2 regions of the Defluviitalea raffinosedens genome follow, and region 1 is predicted to be linked to the other one. Evidence: riboswitches for the same ligand, from Rfam matches in the RefSeq annotation. Region 1 holds a riboswitch; the other holds the start of a gene.
What was found. A riboswitch is a leader RNA that binds a small molecule or an ion and turns the genes downstream of it on or off. The one in region 1 is predicted to bind cyclic di-GMP.
Positions count from the first base shown of each region.

Region 1 (11,018 bases):
AACCGATGCAATGTGAAAATGATCCTGCCCATCAAAGCCATTCCATGTGTCAGAGTATACCACCTTACCTTTCTTCATAGTCGTAATCTGACAAATATTCTTGTGATTCTCTGACACAAAATTATGTAACAGCTTATAATCCATCATTTATCACTACCTTTTTCATAAATGAAGAATTGGCCAATCCTTACTTTCAGATATCTGTATGTATAAACTATACGATTATAAAATAATATTCAAGAAAAATTTTTTAAATATTGAAAAAGCCATAAAGTTCAAAATAACTTTATGGCTTTAATTACATTCTTATTTTACCGAGCTGATGACTTATTGATGCTTATTTGATTCTAAATTTCGTAACTTGATCGAGAAGTTCATTTGCCACATCTTTTAACTGACCAGAAGACTGAGCAATGGTTTCCATTGAAGCCAATTGTTCTTCTGAGGTCGCTGAGATTTCCTGCATACCGGCTGATGTTTGTTCTGCGACAGAGGAAATATTTTCCGCATTACTCGTTACTGCTTCAATCTGATTATAAATCTGTTCTAAGGCTATGGAAATGTCATGAGAAATTTGCGCAAGCCCAGCGATGGAATCAAAAATCTTATCAAAACTTTCTTTGGTATCTTCTGCTGAATATTCCATGGCAAGGACGCTTTCTTTAACCTGATTCATATTCTGAACTGCTTCATTCACTCTGTCATTGATATCATTAACAATATTTTCAATTCTTTTAGTAGCATTGCCGGATTGCTCTGCCAGTTTACGAATCTCTTCAGCAACCACAGCGAAACCCCGTCCTGCTTCTCCCGCACGGGCTGCTTCTATGGAAGCATTTAACGCCAGGAGGTTGGTCTGCCCTGCTATATTGTTGATTTCTCCAATGATATTACGGATCTCATCAGCCATTGTTGCCAGCTGATGTATGGATTGGCCAACAGCATATGTAAACTGATTGTTTTCTTCGATTTTTTGACCTTGATGCATAAGAGCCTCCTGGCCTTTTTTAGCAAGCTCAAGAGATGTTTTTGCCTGATCTGCTGCAACTTTAGTTTTCTTCGTAGATTCTGAGATGATTTCAGTAACTTTAATAGTCGCATCCGTTGTCTCTTGAATCATTGACGCTTGCTCACTGTTGCCCTGGGCCATCTCATTAATCGTAGTCACGACTTGAGTTAAGCTCTGAGTAGCCTCTTCACTGGTTAGGGATAACTGCAAAGAATGAGAAGCTACCGTTGAAGCAACGGTTTGAATACTGCCTACAAGCCTTCTTAAATTCGTAATCATTGACTTAAGACTATTAAAGACCTGACCAATTTCATCTTTTGAGTTGAATTTAACTTCAAAATCTTTTAAATCCCCGTCTGCAATAGTTTGGATGATAGAAGATAATTCAACCAGAGGCGCAGTAAACCTCTTGGAAAAATAAAGCCCCAATAATCCAACAATAACAGCTACAGCAACAATCAAAATAACAGCTACGTTCAGGAGATTAAAAGCAGAAGACATTGCAACTGAAAAAGGAGTTTCTACAACAATTAACCATCCTGAAAGTTCATTTAATGCATGGCTGACGATAACATCCTCACCTTGAATGTTTTTGGTTCGCAATGTCGTATTATTTCCAGAAAGGCCTGCCTGTACAAATTCTAAAGCACTAAAATCTTCTTAATTCTCCACATATTCAATATTAGGATGAGCTATTACAATCCCTTGTCTGGAAAGCACATAAACCTTCGTACCATCCTGTGAAAGTCTTGCAACAAAATCACTGATTTTAGAAAGCTCGGTACTAGCCTGTAAAGCTCCTACGATCTTATTATTCCTATCACGGGCGGGTGTAGAGATCACAACATTTGATTTACCGGTAACTTTTGAGATGAGAATATCAGATACATACTTTTCATTTCCATTCATAGCCTGCTGAAAAAATTCTCGTTCCAATACGTTGGTAAAGGCATCATCATTACTTTTAGCCACTTGCTCTCCTTGAGCATTATCCAAAGCAATAACAAGGTCTGAATTGACATTAGCTGCGCCTACCAGTATATTTTTTGCAGAGTTCAAATCAAAATCGCCAACAGCTGGCTGATTAGCAACCATATGCAGGGTATTGAAGTTCTTTTCAAGCATACCATTAATTTCTGCTTTAACAACTTCCAACTTATCCTGGCTTGACTGATAAATATCATTTTTGGAAATTGAAATAGATAGTGACATGGATATCACTGAAAAGATTAATATTGGAATCAGACTGGTAGTTAAAAGTATCGAGAATAGCCGCGTTCTAAGTTTCAAAATATCTCCTCCTGAATTTTATTGTTTATGTATATTTGATCAGTTCTACGCGCGATTAGACTTAAAAATAACTTATGTAATAGAGGATATATTCCCATTACATAAAATGGCATAAAAAAAAAGCCGCTTTTAGCGACAAGACAGATCAGTACCAGAATGTTCGGTAACCTGGCAGCCATCAGCAAAATCTGGAAGGCCCATAGCTTTGCGCCCTTAGCTTTCACTAAGTTTGCCTTTATCGCAATATATCTAATTCAATTTTAACCGGTATGTGATATCACTATGTAGATTTTACGACATTAATCGACAAATTTCAATATAATTTATTAATTATTAATATATAAATTTTCTATATCTTAAAACGACCTACCAATGTTCTCAATTCTTCAGCCATACTTGCCAATGCATGAGCAGATGACGTAACTTCCTGTACTGTTGCCAGCTGTTCTTCTGATGCACAGGCAATTTCAGTTGTGCTCTGAGAATTTGCTTTTGCTAATTCTGCTATCTTTTCTATGGACTGATTGACTTGTTCTACATTTGCTGACAGTTCTTCCGTAATGGTCGATAGATCCTGTGCTTGTCCACTGACGTTTTCAATAGACTTCAAAATCTTTTCAAAAGAATTTCCTGCCTCTTCCGCTAACCCTAATCCATTTTTGGCAACAGCATTAGCACCTTTTGCCATGTTTGAGGCCTTTATAATACCTTCCTGAATGATTTTTATGATTCCATAAATCTGATTTGCAGAATTCCTGGATTGATCTGCCAATTTGCGAACTTTCTCAGCTACTACCGCAAAACCTTTTCCATGTTCACCAGCTCTTGCAGCTTCTATCGCTGCATTAAGCGCTAAAAGGTTGGTCTGTTCAGCGATCCCAGCAATCACATCAATAATTTCTCCAATTTCATCGGAATGATTTCTCAAATTCGTCATCACTTGTATCGTGTCACTTGTTGCATCGTGCATGTTTCTTACTTCTCCAACTACTTTTTGAATGTATTCATTTCCATCATGGGCCTGGACCATAGTTTCATTGGCTGCTTCCGCGACCGTACTGATTGAATCTGCAATATGTTGAATACCACCCGTAATCTCAGCAATAGCTCCAGCACTTTCTTCTGTATTTTTACTTTGGACTTCTGCTGTCTTAGCTACTTCCTGAATTGACGTCGTAACTTGATTGGTTACAGAAGCTGTTTGCTCTGAACTTGCCAACAGCTCTTCCGATGATACAGCTACCTGCTGCGATGTATAATTCACCTGACCAAGCATTGTCCGCAAAGTCCCAAGCATTTTGTTAAATGCCGCTGCCATATCTCCTATTTCATCCTTTGATTTCACATGAATCTCTTTGGTTAAGTCTCCTTCTCCTTCCGCAATATCTTTTAATTGAGCATTCATTTCTTTTATTGGACGGACAATTGAACGAGTAAGCACCATAGTAGCAATCATAGCAAGAATGCTGGTAAAAATAATTGTAACAAGAAGGGATAATAATACTGAAATAATCGTATTTTTAACAGCTTGGATCGGACAACCTACTAACCACATACCAATGTTATTACCATTCTCATCTTTTACTGGTTGATACATCGTTAAGTACGGATTTCCTGAAATATCTGCTTCACCTACATAGATTTCCCCGCTCCCAAGTACAGCTTCTGCAATAGAGTTATCTGCATCAGCCCCAATTTTTCTTACTCCATCTACAACGATATTAGTAGCCACAGTGTAATTCTTAAGAAATATATTAACAATTCCACCCGTTATTTCTCCAATTTCTTCAAAGATTTCATTGTTATCATTAATCTTTACATTTCCTTTGTAGAGTTCACCTTCTTTAACATTCCATGCTCCTGGATACCTTTCATTGAGTATGCTCATTCCCAGATTAGATTGAATTGCAACATCATCTCTGTATATCTCAATCATGGTTTCTTCAATCTTATATTTTGAAATGAAGAATACAACCATAGTAAGATAAACAATTACACCAATCATTAAAAGGTTGAATTTTGTTCTCATTTTCATTTTTTCTAGTCTCATCTAAATGTCTCCTTTTTGTGTATTTTGTAGTTTGGTGTCGAAAATGCTTAATTAGCTTAGCATAATTTCATTAAATATGCAAAACTTCTTGCAAATTTTTTTGCTCAATAACATCAAAATGTTTATTGTTATGCGTTTGCCTGTATTACCAAAGTGCAACAGTCCCTTTATTCATTTTTCCTCATAATAGAATTGAATGGCACAATAAAACGCACCTTTGTAGGAGCAAGTCTGTCTCGTTGCTGCAAGCACGATCAAACAGACAATCCTCAAAGGAGCGCTTTATAATAAACTCTTATAATCCATTAAATCTTTACTTCGACAGTAACCGAATACCAATCTTTATTAAAGTATGTTTCAGCATATTCTATGATCTTTCCAGATTCACCATATGTGGTTCTCTTTACAAAGAAAGTATCTGTACCTTTCCTCAGATTCATCAATTTGGCAATATGGCTGTCATTAACTGCTTTCACTGAATAGTTTTCAGTTGCACCAACCGGAAAAATATTATATTCAGCCAGTGTTTTATAAAAAGACTTGCTTTCGCAAATTTTCTGAGCCTGTTCAAGATTAAGCATATTACTGTCCATAAAAGAGCTTTGATAAGCAACTGGCTCATTATTAACCATTCTGATTCTTCTGACACAAATAATGGAGCGCTCAGGGGGTATTTCCAACTTTTCTGCAATATTCTCATTTACAATTTCTTCAATCTTATCCACTTGCATATCGATCTTATAACCTTGCTGCAATAATTCATCACTGAAACTGATCGAAGTTAATTTGCGATTGATACGCTCTTTGGCAACAAAGGTTCCTACACCTTGAACACCTATCAGATAATTTTCATTAATTAAATCATTAAACGCTTTCCTGACTGTAATAGAAGACACATTATATTTTTTCTTAAGGACAGATTCACTATCAACTTTATCACCTGGCTTCAACTCACCTGACTTAATGGCATTTATAATATCCGTTTTTATTTGCAGATACTTTGGTACTTTATATTCCATAATGATAAGCCCCCTAATATATTAATATAGAAACCAGTCAATATTATAACATACCATTTAAGACATACAAGTATTGCCACATTTCCTATTCAGGAAACTTTGCAACCGCTGTCTTTGTGGTTTCTATAGCCCGATTTGCCAGTTCTTCAATCGATAATTCACTGCCTTCAATCATACTTAACTCTATAAATGCCATCGTATTCAGCCCAGCTACTGTATAATACTGTCCTGGCTTATTCACACATAATTCCGCTGCTACTCGAAATGGTGACGCCCCCAGCAAATCACATGCAAATAATACCTCATCAGTCTCATTAAAACTTTTTAACAAATCTTCAACCTTACCTTTAAAAGAAGCCAAATCATCTTCCTTAGTTAAATCAATGAAATACATCAATTCTGAAAGTCCTACAATCATTTCCAGATTCTGTTTTACTCCTTTAGCATATCCACCATGCCCCATTACTACAACTCTTTTCATGTGAACAATCATACCTTTCTGCAAGTTGCAAATTTTAACTACATTGTTTTACTGCTGTTTCAATTTTTAGCCTTATTGTATAACATGCTTAAGCATTAAATGACAGAGACTTTAATTCAATATGATCATTAAAGTCTCTATCTCGTAAAATCTATCATCTTTATACATGCTCAACTTACTATATTACGCATAAAATCCTGTCGCATATCCGATAAAAGTAAGCACACATGCAATTACAAAAATTAATCCCATCAATTTAAGTGGAGACCACTTTTTCTTTGAATACAGATAGTAAACCACTAAAGTTAAGAGCAATGGCAAAATGTGAGGAAAGATAGAATTAACAACTTTATCCGCATCGAATATAACCTGATTTTCTAATATCTGGCCTGTTGTTGCATCATATACGTCTCTGATGATCTGAATTGGTAATTGAAGCGTAACGAATGACGCTGTTAATGCACCAACAACAATTAATCCCAGTACTGTCATGGTATCTGTCAAATAATTCAGTTTACCAGTTGACATAAATGTCGACATTCCTTCAATACCGGATTTATAACCCAACTTAAACAAATACCAGCTTAGTAAAAAAGTTCCTATCGGATAAACCAGCATATATAATACAGGACCTAACCAACCAGTTGCTTGTGATGCCTGAGAAATTGACAGACAAATTGTTAAAAGAATAGGAATAAAGGTTGCAACCCATAAGGAATCCCCAATGGCAGAAGTCGGACCTATTAATGCTACTTTTACACTACTGATTAAATCAGGAGTACATGCTCCATTAGCATTCGCTTCTTCCAATCCGCAAACAATGCCATTACAAATAGATCCAACTTGTGCTTCTGTATTGAATAAAGTGATATGCCTTTTTAAAGCCTCTGCTTTTTCTTCTTTCGTATCGTATAATTCGTCAATAACCGGTGCCATAGATTGTCCAAAAGCCAATCCTAACATACTTTCTGCCTGCTGCGAACATCCATTCCAGAAAAACCAGTTTAAGAATGATTTTTTAAGTGTCTTCTGACTAATCTTTTTCATTATTGCACTTCTCCCCTCTTAGCTTCTAAGCTTGTAATAGAAACATAATATAAAATAGCGATAATAATTGCTAAGACGGCAACTGCCATTGTACTCAGGTTAAAATAAGTTACCAAGATAAATCCTGCAAGGAAAATTACGATATGATATTTTTTCTTAAATAAGAAAGAAATAATGATTCCCATTCCCAATGAAGCCATCATACCACCAAAGACACCCAAAGTGGTTGTAACCCAACCAGGAATTAAGGATGCAAAGTCGCCTTGCGCAGAAGCAGCAGTCATAGAAGTCAGTACGATGATTGCAGGAATAAAGCGGCATGCAAAACCAATTAACTGTCCTAAAACAAGATTAGGAATAAACATCTTCCTGGTTTCGCCTGCTTCGGCATATTTCTGAGCCACACGGTTCAATGGAAGATTCAGTGCATAGGAAATATTCCACATGATTTGTCCTACTAATCCCCCAATTCCAGCAAAAACAACCGCCAGACCAATAATCTGTGCAGTATCTAATCCTCTTCCAAATACCAGCGCACCCGCTGTGCCAATATAGGTCGCGTAGGATAAGTCCCATGCAACTGCACCGCCAGGAGTTACATTACCCATATACATGATTTGAAGCGAAATACCGATCAATACAGCAGTCTGAACATCTCCCATAATAAGACCTACAACAAATGCAGCAACCAAAGGCCTTCCTAAGGTGTACCAGCCAATGGTATTCCCAACAATTGAACCGATTGAACCTAAATACACAAATAAGGCAATAAGAATGATTTGATAGATTTGCATAAATCTTCCCCTTCTCTAATTAATAGATTTTTTGAATGATTCCCAACTGGTTTTTGTAGTTGTAGGCAATTGCTGAAAACATACTTCCTTACCTTTTGCAACGATGTCATCTATGATGGCCACGTCACGGTCACTTAAATAAAAAATTCCTGTTGCACCACTAACTTTATGAATTGTATCCGAACGTTTTGCAATATTCCCCAAAATAACCAACTCAGCCTGTTGTACTACTTCATCTTTTAATTGCTCTAACTTCTCAGGAAATTTAACAATTACCAAACGATTTACAGTACTTTCCTGGCTCAGGATCTTTTTAGCTTCTTCAGTGGTTACAATATGAGTCTTATAAGTTGGAGGTACCCCCATAGTCATAATAGATTTCAACATCGGATTTTTCGCACTTTCATCATCAATCGCAATAATTTCCTTGATTGAAAGTGTGGGACACCATGCAACAATGGTTTGTCCATGAATTAATCTGTCATCTACCCTTACATAAGTCTTTGCCATTTTACCACTCCTCTTACTTTAATCGCTTATAAAATCAAAGCATTTTCAATATAACTTCATGATGTCAAAAATTTAGTCCACAGTTACGTTTTCGATACATTTTCTGATAAATCCTTTGTTTTCAATAATTCTTCTTTGCGCCTCCTCTCTTGGAACACCTGTCAGAATCATAACAATTGCTTCCTTGATAGAAAAATCTGTTTCCTCTAACGTTTTTGCTGCTGTATCCAGATCACATCCGGTACTTTCCATGACAATGCGTTTCGCACGTTCTACCAGTTTAAGGTTTGTTGGCTTCATATCCACCATTAGATTGCCATAAACCTTCCCTATTCCTACCATAGATGCTGTTGAAATCATATTTAAGATAAGTTTCTGGCACGTACCAGCCTTTAGACGAGTGGATCCGGTCAATATTTCTGGTCCGGCATCTACTTCAATAGCAACATCAGCATATTGTGCCAAAAGCGAATTTTTGTTACATGCGATACCAACGCATTTTGCCCCCACTTTTTTAGCATGTTTTAATGCGCCAATGACATAAGGGGTCCTTCCTGATGCTGCGATTCCAACAACCACATCATTTTCTCCCAGATTGACTGCATCCAGGTCTTTTGCTGCCAGTTCCTCAGAATCTTCAGCTCCTTCTACTGCCTTTACAAAAGCTTTTTCTCCACCCGCAATAATCCCAATGACTTCATCTGTTGTAGAGAATGTGGGAACGCATTCAACGGCATCCAATATCCCCAACCTGCCGCTTGTCCCTGCACCAATGTAAATCAGTCTTCCATTCTTGTTGAGTGCATCAATCACCAACTGAACACATTTTTCAATTTGAGGCAATGCTTCTTTCACCGCATCAATTACTTTTTGGTCTTCTTCATTCATGATGCGAAGCAGCTCCATAGCAGACATAGTATCTAAATTCAATGTTCTCGGATTACGGCTTTCTGTTTTTAAATGGTCTATTCTTATCTCATTCATAGCAATCACCATAATTTATTTTCTATCAGGCTGGCATACATATAGGCTGCTGTAAAACCAGTATTATTGGATTCAATTTGGCGGACTTTTCCTATGGTTGGATAGTACTCAGTGTATGGGAAGTTATTCACTTTTCCGCAGAATACGGAGTATTCCCTTAATGCAGAAAACCATTGCTCCACTTCATCCGGCTCCAATTTAAAGTAAGCCTGCGGAATAAAACCAACCAAGTCCTCAAAATTTTCTCCATAAAGCAGTCGGATAGAACTTCCTTTCTCGCGTAATCGTTTTACTGCGGTAGTCACTGCATCATGGGTGTTGATGTGTCTTGGATGCATTGAACCACGCCAATGGGTAATGACTAAATCAACTTTCTCGTCTAAGAAATACTGTTCCATTCTTGCCGCGAATTCCTCTAAAGAAGGCATATTGCTGGAAACATATCCTAACCAAATATAATCTCCATTTAATTTCTCAGCCGCGCGTTTGTTTTGATTGAATAGTTCTTCTAAATAAGCTCTCTTTTCCTCTTCTGTTGCATTAGGATCTTCCAGGCGTCCCTGGGTAACATGGACATAGGTGCAGTGGGCTCCTTCTTTTGCATATTTCAGCATAATGGGACCGCCCATAATCTCCGCGTCCAGCGAATGTGCTCCAACACTTACAACCCGTTTAATTTGACTCATTATTGATGTCCTCCTTAGATCGTTTTTTGATAATCTACAAAGGTTCTGAATACCTTAACCCCATGTCTTTCATAAAATCTTCTGCCCGGTTCATCAGTAGACAGGAAAAACAAATGGTATATCCCCCGTTTCGCCATTTCAAACTGCATAAGATCAAACAAAATGCCGCCTATACCATAATTTCTGGCTTCTGCTTTTACTCCGATCGGCCCAAAACGCATTGGATTGCCATCAATCATTCTCATGCAAAATCCTACTATTTTCTGTTCTGCATTGAGTACCAGCAAAATGCAATCTTCAGCTATATTGTTCTGCATTGAAATCAACGCGTTTCTTTTCCAGCCGCCGCCAAATTCATCTTTTAAGAACTCCAGAAGCTCCAGAGCATATTTGTATTCAAAATTGATAAAAGAAAATCCCGCTTCCTGTGCTTTTGCCATCTTGTCCAAAGTTCCCTGACTGATTTGATAACCATGTAAATCTTTACACATGGAGTAGCTTTCTTTCCCAGCTTTATAACCCATTTTTTCAAAAAATTTGATTGCATCACTGTAATTGTCTTTATCTACACCTGGGAAAAAATAATTTGGGCTGTAGGCTGCCAGTGTTACAGTCTCAACCCCCAATGATTTTAGTTTTTCTTCTGCACGCTGAACTAAAGCTGTTCCGATTCCTTTTCGCCTGTAGGCCTGATCCACAAACATGACATTAATCCAGCCTCTTGTAGGTTCCAATCCTCTTTCAAGATATGGAAACTTTCTTTTGGTCGAAAGCAGGAATCCAACGACCTGATCATTTTCTGTTGCTACATAGCAGAGTTCCGGATCAAAATTTTCATCAAACAATGCTTGTTTTCTGAATTTCTGAACAGTAATCGGATCAGCAGTCAATGTCTTATTCCATAAATCAACGACTTCTTTTTCGTACTTTTGACTATAATTTAGTATTTGCATAGTATCCCCTTCCTTTATGCAAGACTTTAATTGATGCATTGATTGTTATGTTAACGTATTAATATGTTAACATATTAACCTTAACTGAGTTCAGTATAACATACCATTTGTAATTAATCAATAGCATTTTTAGGAATAATATATATATTCATCATTAAACTCTTTATTTTTTTGTATATTTTATTTTGTCCAAAT
Region 1 is NZ_JAFBEP010000026.1:21,008-32,025, reverse strand. Features, by position in the region: gene JOD07_RS13910 (serine hydrolase domain-containing protein) at 1-78, opposite strand, end outside; gene JOD07_RS15535 (methyl-accepting chemotaxis protein) at 338-1,612, opposite strand; gene JOD07_RS15530 (cache domain-containing protein) at 1,670-2,299, opposite strand; cyclic di-GMP riboswitch class I at 2,459-2,543, opposite strand; gene JOD07_RS13900 (methyl-accepting chemotaxis protein) at 2,649-4,349, opposite strand; gene JOD07_RS13895 (GntR family transcriptional regulator) at 4,655-5,368, opposite strand; gene JOD07_RS13890 (PTS sugar transporter subunit IIA) at 5,454-5,849, opposite strand; gene JOD07_RS13885 (PTS system mannose/fructose/sorbose family transporter subunit IID) at 6,033-6,896, opposite strand; gene JOD07_RS13880 (PTS mannose/fructose/sorbose/N-acetylgalactosamine transporter subunit IIC) at 6,896-7,690, opposite strand; gene JOD07_RS13875 (PTS sugar transporter subunit IIB) at 7,706-8,200, opposite strand; gene murQ (N-acetylmuramic acid 6-phosphate etherase) at 8,273-9,184, opposite strand; gene JOD07_RS13865 (PIG-L deacetylase family protein) at 9,190-9,870, opposite strand; gene JOD07_RS13860 (GNAT family N-acetyltransferase) at 9,885-10,823, opposite strand.

Region 2 (11,018 bases), on a different contig from region 1:
TTCGGCTTACTATTTCATCGGTTCCGAATGTGCCTTTACCGGCGGCGCACCAGACATTGATGCCTTTAGTATCAAGTATCAGAATCCAGCAATCCAGGCCTGATAACTCTTTCCTCAAGACATCAAATGTCAGCTTGTAGTTCGCGCTTACCAACACAGGAGATGTATGATCAGGCTTACCTATAGCGTAGAGCCCCGGATTTATCTTATAATTCATCCTGCCAATACCCCAGCGCACCTTCCACGCTCCGAGCATGTCTTTGAAGTGAAGATTTGTTGAAACCACAGGCACGCTACCTTTAAGGGTATGGATCACACCGGTTACCCATTTATCATTCTTATCATACGGCGTAATGGACTCAGTGCTGCAACAACTACTGGCCGAGCAGCAGCATGATTTTTCTTTACTCATTTTCATCCCATCCTTTACAACATCCTGCATCTTCTTGGCAGATGCAATTTTCTTTTTCGGAGGTAATGTTACAGAGAAATCGCATTATTCTGCTGACAGTATTTGTGTCCAATGAGTAATACGTCCACTTACCTTGTTCTCTGCCCTTGACCAGCCCGCATTCACACAGGATCTTCATGTGGTGAGACAGCGTGGATTGGGACATATCGAATTTCTCTAAAATCATACAAGCGCAAAGTTCCCCACAGGAGAGCATATCCACAATCATGGCCCTCTTAGGATCCCCCAGCGCCTTGAATACTTTAGCATATTCCAAATAGTCTTCCATATCGGCACCTCAAATCTATAAATATCGATATGATCATTATATGCGCCAAATCGAAGAGTGTCAATATGAAAGCAGAAAATCATATAGTAAATCTAATACCTTATTCTTTCGTACCCAATACCCAATGAAATGTATATGAATAAAATAAACTAAGTGCATGATGCCTCCATAGCGTAACATATATAAACTGAAATGTTCATTACTGTAATCAGAACAATTATCGCACTTATTTACTCCAAGGAATATAAATCACAAATTCTACACCGGTATAGTCTTCTGGCTCTCTCAACTGTAATTGACCGTCATAACGATCTATAATCTGCTTAATTATATATAGGCCAAGACCACTATGCTGTTTAATGCTTTTAGTCGTATATCCGGCAGTAAAAATATTTTGCCTTACATTTTGAGGGATGGGACTGCCGTTATTGGATACCTTTAATTCCAAACCTAGCCTATTGCACATTAGAACTAAGTCTATTCGTGGGGAACCATTCATTTTTACTGCATCTAAAGCATTATCTAGAAGGTTACCGGTTAATTCGAAAGTGGAAGTGAACCGTCTTGTATTTTTACATGCCAATAGAACTTGATTCCGTTAATTTTTGCTTCCTCATATTTTGTACTTATAATAGCCGCTAATTCCGGAGGTTCAATTTTCAGGAGGCTTCCTATGCGGCTGACAGTATGATACAAATTTTCGATATAAGTTTCTGCCTGGTCGAAATGACAAGCCTTTATGTATCCATAAATAGCAGTAAGATGGTTGTAAAAGTCATGACGCTCAACCTGCAAACGCAAATGTAAATTGTGTCTATCTCTGGCATAATGAATTTCTGTTTCCAGTTTTGCATCGTGTTCTATGACTTTTAACAGATATCCGGATACAAAAATTGTTGCTAAAACAGAGACCAATAAAACAATGCTGCCAACTTCTATTAGGGTTTTAAGTGTAAAACTGGGATAAACACCTGTGTTGTAAGCATGAAAACTAAGATTTAATAAAACAAGCATTAAAGCTTGTACCAGGCATAATGTCAAAAGACAATTTTGCCTAATGGATTGCTTTGTTGTTCTTTTGTCAGACTCATTTTTTATTCCCAATTTTTCTGATATTAACGGTAAGCGCCATCCTCGTTTGCCAATGATATACGCTAATACTGAAAGTAAAACTAAGTGTGGCAAAGTAAAAAGTATTCTTAGCAAAGGATCAGAGATGATTTGTTCAAGTTTTAATTTAAAAATCCAAGCCAGAAGAGGAACTGAGATTCCCTCCGCCAATCCCAAAAACACACTTGAAAGCACCATTACAACTGCTGAAGTATGCCAGGGCAATCGAAAAAAGAGGTTCAAAAATATAGTCATGAGTGCTACTTGTGATATGGTATGGATACCAAATCGTACCGGCATTGTCCGAATACTGAATGAGAATATCGAAGTCAGCAGGGAAAGGATTATTACTACAAACGGTGACTCCTTTTTCTTCGTTAATACCAGTACCATATAATACAAAACCAGGCTTTCAGGAACAGACACACCTAAAAAGGGAATTAACGGCATAACATCCATCGCAATACCCCCTTAAACATTATAGTCAGAATACTTCATAAGCTCAGATATACGGTCACGGCTAAGTAAAGCCTTGTCTTCACAATTATTGAATTTTACCTCATAATACGATGAATTGGGAAAAGAGACTATCTTTTCAATCCGATCGGTGTTTATAATGAAAGATTTATGGGAACGAAAGAACATCTTTCCCAAGTACTTCTCCAACTCCTGCAGGGTTTGTCGGGTTTTAAATTTCCCGTTGGAGCATGAAATAAGGGTGTGACGTCCGGATTTTTCTATATAAAATATCTCATCCAGCTTTATAAAGACTCGTTCATTGCCCAGATTTATTGAAATTCTGCAGGTCTCCGTATTTTGGGAAGTATTACTCTTTTTTGATATTTCCAGCATCTTATATATGCGTCGGAAAGTAGATTTTACTCTATCCTCATCAATTGGCTTTAATATATAATCGGATGCATACAGTTTGAATGCATCAAGAGAGTATTCATGATGTGCGGTTATAAAGACTATTGCTATATCCGGTTTTATATCTCTCAGCTTTTCAGCTAACTCTATCCCTTTCATATCAGGCATCTCAATATCCAGGATAGCTAAATCCGGGTTATGCTCTCTTACAAGTGCTATTGCATCTTTAGCATTATCTGCTGTTCCTATAACCAAAGCCCCTTCAAGCTTACTAAGAATTGAGCAGAGTATCAGCATTACTCCATGTTCATCATCAGCCATTACAACTTTAGCCGGTAACAAACTCACCACTTCCTTTCAGGATTTATTGGCAAACTTGTAAACACTTTTCCGGCAAATCATAGTCATAATGGCTCGAAGTCATTGCTATAAATAATTCAGGTTGTATACATAAAGGCTCACTGATGCTATAAAAACACCAATGAGCCTAAAGCAGCTTAGTTCCGGCAACCCGGCCATCATAGCGGTATACCGCTTTAGACCCGTGGCTTTGCGTCCTTGTCTTTCAACAAGTTTGCCTTTATCAGTTTTATTTATGTTGATTATACTATTTATTATATAACAAAGGTCATGTTGAAATTTGTCAAAGCTTACTCACTTTATTTTTATTGGTTAATATTATTGCCCTTCAAATTTCACTGCCAGTAATTAGAATTTCACTTTTTTTGTAAAATTCAATTGAGAATGAATAGCGTAATAAATACTATCGGATAAATCTCATCCATTGGCCTTATGCTACTCTCCTATATCAGGTAACATTTTATCAGTGATATTGCTTACCATCTAGGCTGATACTTCAAACCCATAGATTTCTTGTATTTACTCTGCCCTTCTTACTGTAGCAAAGAATTATTTTACATACACATGCATTTTGTCTTTTTATCGTAAATGGCCTCATGTAAATCATCTTTGCAAAACAATTCTATGATTTACCAGTTCCATTTCCTTAATCCTTGCTTTTACTATCTTCCTTTGTCCAAATATATTTTCCAATATCAAGTTCTCTTCTTCTGGGAGTATCTTGTCAACAGATTCAAGAAACAGCTTTTCTTCACCTTTCTCATCAATTAAATAAACATTTGCTTCACACATATTAGCACCTCTTCATGCTTTCTTTAATACTTTGAACCACCTTATCAATAAGATGCGGCAAAGGCTCACTCTTATCAACACCTACAACTTCGATATTTCATCGATTTAATGGAAGAAGCACTTTTTTAGCTGGACTTTCAGCAATTGCTTTAGCCATTGTTGGAGTCAATTCCCCTAACATTGAATTTGCCGCAATAATTCCTATAGCCCCGATTATTATATCGACCTTACTAGAATTATAAACAATTGCATTTTCTCCTGTAGCTCCCTCATTTGCACCAGCCTTCATCATAAAAGATGTGGCAAGCGAGTTTGTTCCCAGAGCAACAATTTCAATATCTTCCATCAATTCCTTCCTTAATTTCTCAACAATTGATTTTCCGATACCTCCGCCTTGACCATCTATTACAGCTATTCTCACTTGCATCCCCCTATCAAAACACTACCTTTTTAAGACAGCAGATTGTTACCTATAGGATAACATCATCCTTCCGGCTCTTCAACTCCATAAATTCTGGCTGCATTCAAGTACATAATATTATCTATTTCTTTTTCACTAAGCCCCATTTTATAAAGTTCTTCTTCCCATATACTTATATCATCATATAATTTATCAGGTAAACCGTCGGAGGCATACAGAATTTTATAAGAAGAAATCTCTTTTCCAATCAGTCTTTTCTCCGTGATGTGCCTCCTCACAACATCTCCGCCCGAAAGATCAAAAAACACATTTCTTCTAAAACGGGCTATTGCACAGGATAACTCATACATGCCATAACCTAGATGAGCACCTATAATCTTCAATTCCGGGAATTTCAATGCAATATTATCCAAATAAATTGGCAGCATGAAACGCGAAGATGTATTAAATCGTTTTATTTTTGTCTCAAAATCCCTTGAAATTTCAATAAGTTTTTTATCAAAAGGAGACTCTACAAGGTAATCTACAGCATTTCCAATGACCCCTGTATGAAACAAAGCCACAAGCCCTAATTCTTGAGCCAACTGATAAAATGGATAATACCTTTCTTCATCATAATTATAATTAGGACAAATAATTTTAACTCCCTTAAATCCTGATTCCTTATAGTAGTTCAAAATCGCTGGGCCATCTTTGTCTATATCAATATAAGCTAATCCAACAAAAATTTCCGGATATCTATGGATTGCCTCTTTCACCATTTCATTTACTTTTCCTCGTCCCCCCAACAATGCAGCTTTAACCACATTTGATTTGATCATGTTTTCTACTAAATTATCTGTTAACCGCAAAGTCACATCATTTATCTTTTCGGTAAATTCAGCTTCATACATATCAATGGGAAAGTGGATATGGGATTCGAAAACTCTCATTATTTTTTCCACCTCTGCTATTCTTTTTATGCTATATCATCCAGTTAATAATCGGGTATCACAAATTTTTTATTATTCACTTTTACTATATCGGCTTTTACTCCATATACCTCATATATATTCCTGGCATTAATCATATCTTCAATTGTACCGGTTTCTAAAGTTCCGTTTTTGAACATAACAATCTTGTCGGAATACATGAGCGCATGGTTGGGATCATGCAAGGTCATTATACATGTAACTTTTTGCGATGAGTTAATTTGCTTTACAACATTCAATACTTTAAGCTGATTTTTTAAATCAAGGTAAGAGGTAGGTTCATCAAGCAGTATTACTTCGGTATCCTGAGCAATGGCTCGTGCAATCATCACCAGCTGCCTCTCCCCGCCACTTAACCTGTTGAATTCTTTATCCCTTAAATACTCAATACCTATCTTCTCGATTGCCTCATCCGCTTTATCTATATCATCTTTCCCCGGAACATAGCCAATATGCGAAGACCTACCTAATAAAATCATCTCTAAAACAGTGAAATTAAAGTTGGTATTATATAATTGTGGAACTGTTGCAACTATTCCGGCAAGTTAAAACATATGTTAACAAGAATCCAATAACCATATATGGAAGTACTGAGGCAATTTTCTCCCAGCTTGATGTATGAAGGCTTCCCATTATCCAGTATACTAATCCCTGAAGTTTTAACGGATCAATCATTATTTGCAGTATTGATAATAATGCAGTAAATAAAGCTGATATTACAACTCCCGATAAAACCAATGATACCACAGATGTATCCCCGTCTTTCATAGCAGCCATATAGCAGATGGCAACACCCATAATGGCGAAAATGAATGCACTGATCTGTACCGGAATATTAAGAAATGACAACGCAAGGGCAGCTCCAAAAGCTGCCCCTGATGATAAGCCAAGGGTATATGGCTCAACAATGGGATTCTTCAATACAGCCTGGAAGGAGGTCCCCGAAACCGAAAGACTTGCTCCAACAAGCATTGAAAGAATAACCCTTGGTAACCTTATCTCTAATAATACATTCAGGCTGTTTGTGTCAATTACACTATGAAAGAATGTATATCCGCTTATTTTATAAAGCATTAAATCTATCACCTTGGCAATTGGTATGTGATAGGAACCAATGCACAAAGTAATTAAAAAAACCGGTATTGGTAAGAAATATATTAATTTCTCTATGTCTTTTTTCATAAATATTTCCTTAATCCCTTGCTCTATTTATCTTACTCTATTTAAAATCGATGTTATATAACTTTTTCAGCATATCCGCTTTTGTTTTCTCAATGTCTGCATCCTTGAACAAATCAGGGTAAAGGGTTTTTGCTATGATGTTAACCGAATATATATATTTAACCGTCCAAAGATCGCAATAGAATGGATGGGGCAGCTCAACAACTGCTTTGTTTTTTATGGCATTTATATTGCTCCACTGTGCATCTTTGAAGTAGTCATCGGGATCCAAATCCTTGATATTCCACAAAATGATGAAGTCAGGATTCCAGTTAACAACCTGCTCCATTTTTGCAACAATATGTTCCTCATTTATATCGGCAGCAGAATTTTTCGCTCCACTCATTTTTATAATACTGTCACCGGTGCTGTTGCTTCCGGCGATGTCTAGCTTTGAAGGTCCCCATACAAATAGGGATGACGGCTTCTCTGATTCATCAATAGCTTTAATCTTATTTTTAATATTTTGAAGTTCTTTTTTTGTGTAGTCAATAATCTCTGCCGCTCTGTTTTCTTTGCCTGAGATTTTGCCCAGTATCTCCATCTTTGTGTAGACCTGCTCAAAGTTATCCACTTGTATTCCTACTACCTTAACCCCTTTGTCCTCCAGAGTTTTAATATCATCCTCCTGACCGGCCCACATGACTACCACATCCGGGTTCATCCCAACGATTTCTTCAATGTTTTTGTCAATAGCGGGGAGTGACTTGTTCTTTACCCTTTCATCAATCTGCGCAGTAAGTTCAAAAACATCCTTTGTATCATATGTCCATTTGTCTATTGCGATAACCTGGTCTTTCGCACCAAGCATATAAAGGTCATTCAAACCACTGTTTAGCAGACATACAATTTTCTTAGCCGGATAGTTTACTTCAACTTCTTTTCCTCTGGAGTCGATAATCTTCACTGTTGTGCTTTTAGTTTCTTCGTTTTGTTTTACTTCTGCTTTCTAGCAACCTACTGCAAGTATAGCCATAATACAAATCATGGTAAATAGTGCAATAATTTTTTTCATGTTCTTTCCTCCAAAAATTAATATAAATAAAAAGCGGTCAACAAAAAAAGTTTCACTAAGAAACAGTCTTCGTGACCGCTATTATTTCAAATAATAAATTTTTCTTTTGTACCCTAATAATGCCTACGTGACATTATCTTTTGGTATTTTACTATGCCATAAATTTAAAGTTAATATTTACTAATAGATTTTTAATTAGTTCTTTCTTTTGATGCACCAATAATAGCTGTTTTGTCTATTTCATTGCATAGTTCCTCCTAACACTTTAGCTTTCACGTGGATATGCCATATACAAGAGAGCATTTACAATTGCCGCCGCCACATTACTGCCGCCTTTTCGCCCTCTTGCAACGATATAAGGAACACCGCTTTTCATAATAAGCTCCTTTGACTCGACGACATTCACAAAGCCTACTGGTACGCCAATAATTAAAACAGGTTTTATTTTATTGCTTTTTATCAATTCATCCAGCTTGATAAGGGCTGTGGGCGCATTGCCTATAGCAAAAATAAGAGGCTTGTCCAATTCTGCCGCCTTTTCCATAGATACACTCGCACGGGTTGAATTTTGCTCTTTCGCCTTTCTTGCAACATCTTCATCTGCCATATAGCAATATGCCTTGCCGCCGGCTTTTGCCAAAGCAGCCTTGTTGATACCGGATAAAGCCATTTTGGTGTCTGTTACAATGTCAACCCCTTTCTTAATGGCTTCAAGCGCAATATTTATTACATTTTCGGAAAAGCAAAGATTATGAAGATAATCAAAATCCGCAGTAGTATGAATTACTCTCTTAACAATAGGCGCAACCTTCGCGTCCAGTTCAATATCTCCAATTTCCTGAGTTATTATTTCAAAGCTTCTCTTTTCAATTTCATCGGGTCTATACAATTTCATCAATATTCAATCCCCTCTCGTGCTTTAACACCACTATCAAATGGATGCCTGATTTTTTTAATTTCAGAGATATAATCGGCCAAACCAAGCAATTCCCCATCAGGATTTCTCCCTGTAAGAACTACTTCGGCATGGAGCGGCTTGGTCTTCAGAAAGTCCACTACTGCTTCTTTGTCAATAAGGTTTTTTTCTATTGCTCCAATAAGCTCGTCGAATATGATAAGGATTTTTTTATCACATGATATAACTTCAATAGCTTTTTCAAAGATTCTGTTATTTTCTATTTTAAGTGCCGCTTTCTCCTCATCGTTTAATTGCCAAGTAAATTTGCCCGGTTTTTTACTTCTTAAAATTAATACATTTTCCATTTTATCCAAAATATTCAATTCACTTGTATTCCATGACTTTAAAAACTGAGCCAGAATTACCTTATAGCCGCTGCCGCAGGCACGCAATGCAAGTCCCAACGCTGCTGTCGTTTTCCCTTTCCCGTCGCCGCAATAAATATGAATCAACCCGTTCATAGAGTAACACCTTCATCAATAATTTTATAAATATACTTCATATCGAGAGATTTGCGGAGCTCATCTGCCAATTTGTCATATTCCCGCTCTTTATGCGCTTTAACGTCACAACTTAAGGTTTCATTGTATTCAAGATCTTTTTTGTTGTACAAAGCTTTTATAATGGTCTTTAAAACCTCTTCGCTGTCAAAAATTCCATGGACATAGCTGCCATAAACATTCCCCTGGCAAAGCCCGTCGGTTTTCTCACCGCCGTCCATGCTTTTCAGCATCGACAAAAAGCCTTCAGCCTTTGTTATACCCATATGTATTTCATAGCCCTCGAAGCTTTTTCCATTGAGCTCTGAAAAAATACCACCAGCGCATTTAAAAATGCCGCTTACTCTGGTTCTTGTCTTTTCCTTTTCAAATACGGTATGGGCATCAATGAGTCCCAAGCCCTTTATTTCGCCGCCGCCTTCCACATTGTAAGGGTCCTTAAGGCTTTTGCAGAGCATCTGATATCCGCCGCAAATACCGAATACAGGATTCCCCCTGCTTGCATATTTTAATATTTCAGCCTCAATACCACACTCTCTCATCCATTTTAAATCGTCAATTGTATTTTTTGTTCCCGGTAGAATCAGCAAATCCGGACACTTAAATTCCTTTGCACTCGAAATATATCTAACCTTGGCTCCCAAAATCAATTCAAAAGCATTAAAGTCCGTAAAATTTGAGATTCGTGGAAGTTTTATGACAGCAATATCAATGTCCGCCAACACACTGCTATTTTCAAATACTTCAGAAAGGCTGTCCTCATCATCTATTCTCAGAGTCATGTATGGAACTACACCGACTGTTGGAACAGGTATAAGGTCTTCCAGCATTTTAAGCCCCGGCTCCAGGATCTTGATATCGCCTCTGAACTTATTGATGATGTTCCCTTTAATATACTTCTTTTCAGTTTCATTCAGTAGCATGTAAGTTCCGTAAAGTGAAGCAAACACACCGCCTCTGTCAATATCTCCAACAATCAGCACAGGGGAATTTGCCATCTTTGCCATGCCCATATTGACTATGTCATTTTCTTTTAAGTTTATTTCTGCCGGGCTCCCTGCACCTTCAATCACTATAATGTCATTTTCAGCGGCAAGGGAGCTATAGCTTTTCATAATTTCCGGTATATATCTTGTTTTGTTTTTATAGTAATCCATAGCTTTCATATTGCCCACAACCTCGCCATTGACAATGACCTGTGAACCTTTGTCGCTTGTGGGCTTCAAGAGGATGGGATTCATCCTGACATCCGGCTTCTTATATGCGGCTTCGGCCTGTACAACCTGAGCTCTGCCCATTTCAAGCCCGTCCTCAGTTATATAGGAATTCAGTGCCATATTCTGTGACTTGAAAGGCGCCACCCTATAGCCGTCCTGTGAAAAAATCCTGCAAAGTCCTGCAGTTATAAGGCTTTTGCCTGCATTAGAAGTTGTCCCCTGTATCATGATTGCCTTAGCCATTTTTTATTACCTCGCTTATTGCATTAATCAGCTTTTCATTGTCTTCACGGCATCTGACAGCTATTCTGTAATATGTATCGTCAAGTCCTTTGAAGTTGGCGCATTTCCTTATCAGTACGCCCTTTTTATAAAGCCTGTCATACAAATCCGTCTGTTCTGCTTTAAATAAAATAAAGTTAGTATGGCTTTCAAAAACCGTGAAGCCAAAGCTGCTTAAGTTTTTTGACAAATAGCCTCTTTCTTCATCTATGATCCTGGCAGTCCTTATTAGATAATCCTTATCTCCAATTGCGGCGATCCCTGCTACTTGAGCAGGTGTCGACACGCTCCACGGCTGCCCGGCTTTTTCAATCTTCAACAGTATTTCTTTATTGCTGCATAAGCAATACCCGAGCCTGAGCCCCGCCATCGCGAATATTTTCGTAAAAGCCTTTACAATTATCACATTGTCAAAATCCTCAAGATACTCTATAAAGCTATAGCTCTTCTTTTCAGCGATAAAATCCATGAAGCATTCGTCAATGACCAAAATACAGTTTTCCTTTCGGCATTTTTCTGCAAGCTTGTATATTAAGCTCCTGTCTGCCAAATTTCCCGTCG
Region 2 is NZ_JAFBEP010000020.1:24,217-35,234, forward strand. Features, by position in the region: gene hgcA (mercury methylation corrinoid protein HgcA) at 1-412, opposite strand, end outside; gene JOD07_RS12440 (ArsR/SmtB family transcription factor) at 405-740, opposite strand; gene JOD07_RS15505 (sensor histidine kinase) at 967-1,323, opposite strand; gene JOD07_RS12445 (Spo0B domain-containing protein) at 1,278-2,309, opposite strand; gene JOD07_RS12450 (LytR/AlgR family response regulator transcription factor) at 2,322-3,062, opposite strand; cyclic di-GMP riboswitch class I at 3,223-3,309, opposite strand; gene JOD07_RS12455 (CooT family nickel-binding protein) at 3,684-3,872, opposite strand; gene JOD07_RS12460 (DUF3842 family protein) at 3,970-4,293, opposite strand; gene JOD07_RS12465 (amidohydrolase family protein) at 4,356-5,225, opposite strand; gene JOD07_RS12470 (ABC transporter ATP-binding protein) at 5,270-5,743, opposite strand; gene JOD07_RS12475 (FecCD family ABC transporter permease) at 5,772-6,446, opposite strand; gene JOD07_RS12480 (ABC transporter substrate-binding protein) at 6,484-7,392, opposite strand; gene JOD07_RS12485 (precorrin-8X methylmutase) at 7,766-8,395, opposite strand; gene JOD07_RS12490 (cob(I)yrinic acid a,c-diamide adenosyltransferase) at 8,395-8,919, opposite strand; gene JOD07_RS12495 (cobyric acid synthase) at 8,916-10,418, opposite strand; gene cobD (threonine-phosphate decarboxylase CobD) at 10,411-11,018, opposite strand, start outside.
Region 2: linked by a shared signal. The riboswitch ahead of JOD07_RS12450 (LytR/AlgR family response regulator transcription factor) and the one ahead of JOD07_RS15530 (cache domain-containing protein) in region 1 are both predicted to bind cyclic di-GMP.